Desulfocurvus vexinensis DSM 17965: one gene and its partners. The protein of the gene in region 3 interacts with the protein of the main gene of each other region in a pairwise test. Links are inferred from orthologs where the notes say so. Each region holds a gene or a part of one and is shown on either strand. Other genes may lie near its edges. The genes, in order: grpE, G495_RS0114985 and groL.

What was found.
Region 1: the proteins of groL (region 3) and grpE interact in binary tests that used the Escherichia coli proteins (3 or more experiments, as listed by UniProt). The link is inferred for Desulfocurvus vexinensis DSM 17965 from one-to-one orthologs.
Region 2: the proteins of groL (region 3) and G495_RS0114985 interact in binary tests that used the Escherichia coli proteins (3 or more experiments, as listed by UniProt). The link is inferred for Desulfocurvus vexinensis DSM 17965 from one-to-one orthologs.

The regions. Positions count from the first base shown.
Region 1 is NZ_JAEX01000006.1:139,783-142,663, reverse strand. What follows is about bases 1-2,727. They hold grpE (nucleotide exchange factor GrpE), read right to left. Parts: upstream 1,790-2,727; coding sequence 1,211-1,789; downstream 1-1,210. Other genes in these bases: hrcA (heat-inducible transcriptional repressor HrcA), read right to left, coding at 1,808-2,727; dnaK (molecular chaperone DnaK), read right to left, coding at 1-996. In the rest of the region: more of hrcA, read right to left, coding at 2,728-2,839. UniProt on the Escherichia coli protein: Participates actively in the response to hyperosmotic and heat shock by preventing the aggregation of stress-denatured proteins, in association with DnaK and GrpE. It is the nucleotide exchange factor for DnaK and may function as a thermosensor.
Region 2 is NZ_KI912582.1:86,352-89,284, reverse strand. The notes cover bases 133-2,911. They hold G495_RS0114985 (ABC transporter ATP-binding protein), read right to left. Parts: upstream 2,011-2,911; coding sequence 1,255-2,010; downstream 133-1,254. Other genes in these bases: G495_RS0114980 (MlaE family ABC transporter permease), read right to left, coding at 2,021-2,791; G495_RS0114990 (MlaD family protein), read right to left, coding at 133-1,209. Outside these bases: more of G495_RS0114990, read right to left, coding at 1-132. UniProt on the Escherichia coli protein: Part of the ABC transporter complex MlaFEDB, which is involved in a phospholipid transport pathway that maintains lipid asymmetry in the outer membrane by retrograde trafficking of phospholipids from the outer membrane to the inner membrane.
Region 3 is NZ_JAEX01000018.1:51,164-54,209, reverse strand. What follows is about bases 70-2,961. They hold groL (chaperonin GroEL), read right to left. Parts: upstream 2,389-2,961; coding sequence 751-2,388; downstream 70-750. Other genes in these bases: groES (co-chaperone GroES), read right to left, coding at 2,438-2,728; G495_RS0111835 (rubrerythrin family protein), read left to right, coding at 70-491. In the rest of the region: more of G495_RS0111835, read left to right, coding at 1-69; G495_RS0111820 (phosphate/phosphite/phosphonate ABC transporter substrate-binding protein), read left to right, coding at 3,011-3,046.

The DNA of each region.
Region 1 (2,881 bases), on a different replicon or contig from region 3:
CACGACCTCGTCGATGTCGGCGGGCGAGAGCCCGGCGTCGGCCAGGGCCTTCTTGCAGGGGCCCACGGTGCGCTCCACCAGGTCTTCCACCAGCTTTTCCAGCTTGCCGCGCGAGATCTTGACCAGCATGTGCTTGGGGCCGGTCTGGTCGGCGGTGATGAAGGGCAGGTTGACCTCGGTCTCCTGCGCGGTGGACAGCTCCTTCTTGGCCTTCTCGGCGGCCTCCTTGAGGCGCTGCAGGGCCATGCGGTCGGCGGACAGGTCGATGCCGTTCTCGCGCTTGAACTCGCCCACGAGGTAGTCGATGACGCGGTGGTCGAAGTCCTCGCCGCCCAGGAAGGTGTCGCCGTTGGTGGCGCGGACCTCGACGACGTTGTCGCCCACCTCGAGGATGGAGATGTCGAAAGTGCCGCCGCCCAGGTCGAACACGGCGATCTTCTCGTTGGCCTTCTTGTCGAAGCCGTAGGCCAGCGAGGCCGCCGTGGGCTCGTTGATGATGCGCTTGACGTCCAGGCCCGCGATGCGGCCCGCGTCCTTGGTGGCCTGGCGCTGGGAGTCGTTGAAGTAGGCCGGGACGGTGATGACCGCCTCGGTGACCTTCTCGCCCAGGTAGGCTTCGGCGTCGGCCTTGAGCTTTTGCAGGATCATGGCCGAAATTTCGGCGGGGCTGTAGGTCTTGCCCGCGATCTCCACGTAGGTGTCGCCGTTGGAGTGCTTGACCAGCTTGTAGGGGCACGAGCCCTTCCACTTGGCGATCTCGGGCTCGTCGAAGGCCCGGCCCATGAGCCGCTTGATGGCGAAGACGGTCTTTTCCGGGTTGGTCACGGCCTGGCGTTTGGCCAGGTCGCCCACCAGGCGTTCCTTGTCCGTGAAGGCCACGATGGACGGCGTGGTGCGCCCGCCCTCGGGGTTGGTGATGCACTTCGGGTCCTTGCCTTCCATGATGTAGACGCAGGAGTTGGTGGTCCCGAGGTCGATGCCGATGATCTTGCCCATGCGTGCTCCTCCTGATGCGAAATATCGTAGGGGGTCAATCGAAAGCGCGGCCTGCGCCGCGCCGCTGTTTGCTGGGAATGGATGTAAGGCCGTGATTGCGGTTGTAAAGAGGCGGGTGCAACTTTTTTCACCTGGGCCGGGCGGGTCGGCGCGGGGCGAAAAAAAGCCGGGCGCGCGCGGCACCCGGCTTTTGGGGCCCAAGGGGCCGTGCGGGCTATTGCCCGGCGTTGACCATGACCTTGGCCGGGCGCAGCAGGCGGCCGCTGAGCTTGTAGCCGCGCTGGAGCACGCGGGTCACGGTGTTGGGGGCCAGGTCGTCGCGCTGGTCCTGACCCACGGCCTCGTGCAGCTCGGGGGTGAACTCGGCCCCGGCCTCGCCCACGGGCACGAGCCCGTTGGCCGCCAGGGCGTCCAGCAGGGCCTTGCGGGTCATGTCCACGCCCAGTACGAAGTTTCTGGCCGCCTCGTCCTTTGGGGCGTGCTCCAGGGCCAGGTCCAGGTTGTCCAGGGCGGGCAGCAGGTCGGCCAGGACCTTCTCGGAGGCGTACTTGCGGTGCTCCTCCTTTTCGCGCTCCAGGCGCTTGCGGGTGTTGTCCAGCTCGGCCAGGGCGCGCAGGCGGTCGTCCTCGGCCTGGGCGGCCACGGGGCAGGCCGGGCAGAGGCGGTCGCGGCACAGGGCCTGCAATTCGTCGGCGGTGAGTTCGAGCTCCACGGCGGCGGAGGCGCCGTCCGCAGCCTCGGGGGCGGCGGGGGCCCCGTCCAGGAGGGGGTCCTGCGTGCTGTCCTTGGTCATGGTCGGGGGATCCTTTGTTCAGTAGCGGGTTTCCAGCAGTTCGGTGAGCATGCGCGCGGTGAAGTCCACCACGGGCACGACCTTGGCGTAGTCCATGCGCAGGGGGCCGATGACCCCGATGACGCCCCGGGCCGCGCCCGCGCCGCCGTAGGGTGCGGACACCAGCCCGTAGTCGCCCGCGCCGGGGCCGGGCTCGGCGGCGGCGAACCTGATGCGCGCGCCCCCGGCCTCCATGGTGCGTTCCAGCAGTTCCAGCAGGCGCTTCTTGTCATCGAGCATGCGCAGCAACTCGCGCAGGGCCTGGGCATCGGAAAATTCGGGCTGGCCCAGCAGGTGCAGGGCGCCGTCGCAGAACAGGTCGCGCTCGCCCAGGGGCGCCACGGCGTCGCGGGCCAGGGTCAGGGCGCGGGTGTACAGCCGCGAGAGCCGCCTGCGGGCCCCGCCCAGTTCGGCCAGGATGCGCGCCCGGGCCTGGGAGAGGGTCTGCCCCGCGTAGTGGTGGTTCAGGTAGTTGCCGTAGGCCGTGAGATCGTCGCGGGTGATGGCCTCGTCCACGTCCACCAGCCGGTTCTGGATCACGCCGCCTTCCAGCACCAGCACGGCCATGGCCGTGCGCGGGCGCACCAGCACGAAGTCGATGCTTTTCCAGCGCACGTCGTTGCCTTCCGGCGCCAGGACCATGCCCATCTGCCGCGCGTGGGCCGAGAGCAGCCGCGAACAGTGGCGCAGCACGGCGGACAGCTCCGCGCCCGCGCTGCCCAGGCCGTCGCGGATGTCGCGCTGCTCGCTGTCGGCCAGCGCGGCCCGGGCCGGGGCGTTGCGGAAATAGTGGGCGAAGGCCTTGGGCGTGGGCACGCGCCCGGCGGAGGTGTGCGGCTGCTCCAGGTAGCCCGCCTCGGCCAGCTCGGCCATGGTGTTGCGCATGCTCGCCGACGACAGGCACAGGCCGCTGGCCTTGGCCACGGCGCGCGAGCCCACAGGCCGGGCCGTGCCGATGTAGGCCTCGACGATGGTCGTCAGGACCGTGTGCTGTCTGGGCGTGAGCTGCATGTCGGGCCCCTCCTTGCTGTGCGGGGCTTTGCCTTTGCGGGT
Region 2 (2,933 bases), on a different replicon or contig from region 3:
GCGCTTGGCGATCTGGGCGTTGAAGGCGATCTTGTCGCGCTCGGTCTTCTCCTCGATCTCGCGGCGCTCGCTGTAGCTGCCGCCGACCCAGGTATGGGTCACGGTCTCGGTTTCGCGGGTGCGGCCCTCGGGGTCGGCCACCACGCCCAGGATGTAGTAGTGGTCCTCGGAGGGTTGCAGGGTCAGGTCGAGGTAGGACTTGACGTTGCCGCTGTCGGCCAGCACCTCGGAGCGGAAGTCCAAGGTGGTGCGGAAGGTGTCCTGCTTTTCCAGGTATTTGTTGATGCCTTCCAGGGCCTTGTCCAGCTCCTTGGAGGTTGTGTCGTCGTTGATGAGCCGCCCCAGGGAGCCCTTGCCCTCGTCGATCTTGGTGGCCACGCTCTCCAGGGAGGCCACGGCCTGGCGCAGGTCGTCGCCCATTTCCTGGTCGTTGATCATCCGGCCCGCCGCGCCCTGGCCCTCGTCGATCTTGGCCATGACGGAGTTCACGCGCTCAAGGGTCTGGCTCATCTGGGCCGAGGCGGCCTCGAAGTTGGCCACGATGTTGTCGATGCCGTCGCGGTTGGCGCCGCTGATATGGCGCAGGTCGCCGGAGAACTCGCGCAGGTTCTCCACGATGAGGTTCACGCTCTGCACGTTCTGCTGGACCATCTGGTTCAGGGTCACGGTCAGGTCGCGCAGGCTGTCGAAGGTCAGGCGCAGGTTCTGCTCGCCCTGGGGCCCGCTGAAGACGTTGGACACGCTCTTGGCCACCAGCCCGATGTCGTCGGCGATCTGGCCGACCTTCTGGAAGAGCACCTCCAGGTCGGCGCTGCGGTCCGAGCGGGTGAGCACGCCGCCAGCGGCCAGCTCGGGGGCGTCGGGGCTGCCGCCCGACAGGTCCACGTACTTGTCGCCCAGCACCCCGCGCGACTTGATGCTGGCCACGGTGTCGGCGGGCACCTTGACGGCCCTGGCAAGCTCCAAGGTCAGCCGGGCGCGCCCGTCTTCCAGGGTGATGGCCCGCACCCGGCCCACCTCGATGCCCGCCACCTCCACCGGGGAGTCGGCCTTCAGGCCGGTGACGTTGTCGAAGTAGACCACCAGCTCGTAGGTGCCCCGGGTAAACAGCGCTCCGCTGCCCACCTGCAGCGACATGAACGCCAGCCCCACCAGGGCCAGGAACACGAATACGCCGACCTTGATCTCGGTGCCTGTCTTGAAGGCCATGTTCGTCACTCCGCGTTGCGCGGGCCGGCGCTCCGGTCCCGCTCCTTAAGCTATGGTGATCGGCCCCCTGGCCTCGCCCCGGATGAACTGGCGCACCACCGGGTCCGCGCTGTCGCGGATGGCCTCGGGGGGGCCGCTGGCGATGATCCGGCCATCGTACAGCATGAACACCTCGTCGGCGATGGAAAACGTGGCGCGGATGTCATGGCTGATGACCAGGCACGTCGCGCCGAACTCGCCGCGCGTCTGCAAAATAAGCTCGTTGATGTTGGCGGCCATGACCGGGTCCAGCCCCGAGGTCGGCTCGTCGAAGAGCACGATCTTGGGGTCCAGGGCGATGGCCCGGGCCAGGCCCACGCGCTTGCGCATGCCGCCCGAAAGCTCGCCGGGCATCTTGTAGCCCATGCCCGCAAGGCCCACGGCGGCCAGCTTGGCCTGCACCACGGCCTCGATTTCGCGCCGGGGCAGCCCGCTGTGCTCGGCCAGGGGGAAGGCCACGTTCTCGGCCACGGTCATGGAGTCGAACAGCGCGCCCTCCTGGAAGAGCATCCCGAACTTGCGGCGCACCGGGGCCATCTGGCGCTCGGAGAGCGGCACCGTGTCCTGCCCGTCCACCAGCACCTGGCCGCTGTCGGGCTTCATGAGCCCGATGACGTGCTTCATGAGCACGGACTTGCCGCCGCCGCTGCCCCCGATGACCACGCTCACGCTGCCCGGGCGCACGGCCAGGTCCAGCCCGCGCAGCACGTGCTGCGGGCCGAAACTCTTGTGGATGTCGCGCAGTTCGATGATCGGGTCCATGTCGCGCCTTCTACATCATGAGCGAGGTCAGTATGTAGTCGCTGGCCAGGATGAGCACCGAGGCCAGCACCACGGCCTGGGTCGTGGCCCGGCCCACGCCCTCGGCCCCGCCGGAGGTGTAGAATCCCTTGTAGCAGCCGACAAGCGCCAGGATCACGCCGAAAACGGCGGCCTTGGCCAAGCCGTTGTAGATGTCGGACAGCTCCACCAGCTCGTAGATGCGGTTCATGAAGATGCCGCCGTTGATGCCCAGCATCTTCACGCCCACCAGATAGCCGCCCAGGATGCCCACGAAATCGGAAACCACCGTGAGCAGCGGCAGCATCACCAGCCCGGCCACCACGCGCGGAGTCACCAGATACTGCACGGGGTTGATGGCCATGACCGTCAGCGCGTCCACCTGCTCGGTGACGCGCATGGTGCCGATCTCGGCGGCAATGGCCGACCCGGCACGGCCGGTGACCATCAGCGCGGTGATCACCGGGCCCAGCTCGCGGGTCATGGACAGGGCCACCGTGGCGCCCACCAGCCCCTCGGCGGAGAACAGCCGGAAGGCGTGGTAGGTCTGCAAGGCCAGGACCATGCCGGTGAACAGCGAGGTGAGCAGGACCACGAACAGCGAATTGACGCCGACGAACTCCATCTGGCGGAAGAACAGCCCGATCCGCCACGGCGGACGAAACAGGGAGAGCGTGGCCTCCCACAGCAACAGCGCCATGCGCCCCGATTCGGCCATGGCTTCGAGAAACCCGCCGCCAAGCCACGCGAAAAACCGTGTCATCCGCGCCCGACTCCCGATGCGCCCCCCTGGCGGAGGCGTGCCGCTTGTGTCCAGAATTTCCCTTGCGCCCCCGGGCCACGGCCCGGAGCCCCCAAGGAACCACCTCGCTTACCATCAATCCCCGCGTTTTGCCAGCGGCAAG
Region 3 (3,046 bases):
GCAAGACCGAGAAGAACCTGATGGAGGCCTTTGCCGGCGAATCCCAGGCCAACCGCAAATACCTGGCCTTCGCCGAGAAGGCCGACAAGGAAGGCCACCCCCAGGCCGCGCGCCTGTTCCGCGCCGCCGCCGCCGCCGAGACCGTGCACGCCCACGCCCACCTGCGGGCCCTGGGCGCCATCCGCACCACCGCCGAGAACCTCAAGGCCGCCATCGAGGGCGAGACCCACGAGTTCAAGGAGATGTACCCGCCCATGATCGAGGACGCCAAGGCCGAAGGCCACAAGGCCGCCCTGCGCTCCTTCGAGTTCGCCAACGTGGTCGAGGCCGTGCACGCCAAGCTCTACCGCAAGGCCCTGGACACCCTGGACAACCCCGAGCCCGCCGAATACTACGTCTGCTCCGTGTGCGGCCACACCGTCGAGCACGAAGCCCCGGACGCCTGCCCCGTGTGCAAGGCCGCCAAGAAGGCCTTCTTCAAGGTGGACTAGGCGTTCCGGCTTCCGCTTTGCCTGGAAACGGGGCTGTCTTCGCTGGCGAAGGCAGCCCCATTTTTCGGCCCGGGAAGGCCCCCGGGGCGCTCCGCCGGGGCCTGCTCCGGCCCCGTGCGCCCGCCCCGGGGGCCCTTCGCCGCGCGGCCCGGACGGCGCGGCGGGGAAAGCCCGCCGCAGCTCCCTCCCCCGCAGGCAAACAAAAAGGCCGACCCTTGCGGGTCGGCCTTTGATCATCCGGGGTAAGGCGCGCGGGGGCCTAGTACATGCCGCCCATGCCGCCCATGCCGCCGGGCATGGCCGGGGCAGCGGGCTTGTCTTCGGGCTTCTCGGCGATGGCGCACTCGGTGGTCAGCAGCAGGCCGGACACGGAGGCCGCGTTCTGCAGGGCGGTGCGGGTGACCTTCTTGGGGTCGATGACACCGGCCTTGATCAGGTCTTCGTATTCGCCGGTGGCGGCGTTGAAGCCGAAGCCGTCCTTGCCGCCGCGCACCTTCTCCACCACCACGGAGCCTTCCATGCCCGCGTTGTTGGCGATCATGCGCAGGGGCTCTTCGATGGCGCGGGCGATGATGTTCACGCCGGCCAGCTCGTCGTCGTCGGCGGGCTTGATCTTGGAGAGCACCTTGGCGCAGCGCACCAGGGCGACGCCGCCGCCGGGCACGATGCCCTCTTCCACGGCGGCGCGGGTGGCGTTGAGGGCGTCCTCGACGCGGGCCTTCTTCTCCTTCATCTCGGTCTCGGTGGCCGCGCCGACGTTGATCACCGCCACGCCGCCCACGATCTTGGCCAGGCGCTCCTGGAGCTTCTCGCGGTCGTAGTCGGAGGTGGTCTCGTCGATCTGGGCGCGCAGCTGCTTCACGCGGGCCTTGATGTCCTCGCTCTTGCCGGCGCCGTCAACGATGGTGGTGTTCTCCTTGTCGATGACCACGCGCTTGGCGGTGCCCAGGTCGGCCACGGTCATGTTCTCCAGCTTGATGCCCAGGTCCTCGGAAACGACCTGGCCGCCGGTGAGGATGGCGATGTCCTTGAGCATCTCCTTGCGGCGCTCGCCAAAGCCCGGGGCCTTGACGGCGGAGACCTGGAGCGTGCCGCGCAGCTTGTTGACCACCAGGGTGGCCAGGGCCTCGCCGTCCACGTCCTCGGCGATGATCACCAGCGGGCGGGACATCTTGGCGGTCTGCTCCAGCACGGGCAGCAGGTCCTTCATGTTGGAGACCTTCTTCTCGTGGATGAGGATCAGCGGCTCCTCCATCTCGCAGGTCATCTTCTCGGGATCGGTGACGAAATAGGGGGAGAGGTAGCCGCGGTCGAACTGCATGCCCTCGACCACGTCCAGGGTGGTGTCCAGGCCCTTGGCCTCCTCCACCGTGATGACGCCTTCCTTGCCGACCTTGTTCATGGCCTCGGCGATGATGTTGCCGATGGTGGCGTCGTTGTTGGCGGAGATGGTGCCGACCTGGGCGATCTCTTTCTGGTCGCGGGTGGGCTTGGCGATCTTGGAGAGCTCTTCGGCCAGGGCCAGCACGGCCTTGTCGATGCCGCGCTTCACGGCCATGGGGTTGCGCCCGGCGGCGGCGAGCTTCACGCCCTCGGTGAAGATGGACTGGGCCAGGATGGTGGCCGTGGTGGTGCCGTCACCGGCCACGTCGGAGGTCTTGGAGGCCACTTCCTTGACCATCTGGGCGCCCATGTTCTCGAACTTGTCGGCCAGCTCGATCTCCTTGGCCACGGTCACGCCGTCCTTGGTGATGATCGGGGAGCCGAAGGACTTCTCGATGACCACGTTGCGGCCCTTGGGGCCCAGGGTGACCTTGACGGCGTTGGCCAGCTTGTCAACGCCCTTCTTCAGTTTCTCGCGCGCCTTGGCGTCGAAAAGGATCTCTTTAGCGGACATGTCGTTTCTCCTTGTTCATGCAAAGTGGGAAAAATCGGGAACGGGCGGGTTACTTCTCGATGATAGCCAGGATGTCATCCTCGCGCATGACGAGGTGCTCCACGCCGTCGATCTTGACCTCGGTTCCGGCGTACTTGTTGAACAGCACGAAGTCGCCAGCCTTGACGGACATGGGAATGGCCTTGCCCGCGTCGTCGCGCTTGCCGGGCCCGGCGGCCACGATCTGGCCCTTGATGGGCTTTTCCTTGGCGGTGTCGGGGATGATGATGCCCCCGGCGGTGACTTCTTCGCTCTCCAGACGCTTGACCAGGACGCGGTCGTTCAACGGTTTCAGTTTCATGACTATCCTCCGAATGATTTTAAGGAGTGGCTGGTTGCGGCTTTGGCACTCCCGGGTTGCGAGTGCCAGCCCATGGCACCTGATCGCCCGCGACCGGAAAGGCTCATGCCAACCGGCGACGGGCTTCGGGGAGAGTGATAAGACACCTAGGGCGGGTGTCAACACCCGGGGGCGCATTTTTCTGCGCACCCGCCCGGGGCCGCGCCCGGAGGCCACGCACCGCGAGCCACGGGCGACGGACCGCCCTCCGTTTTGGGGTACCAATTGCCGGATTTTCGGGATATGAGTTCCCGCATGCCCTCCTCGCCGCTGTACAGG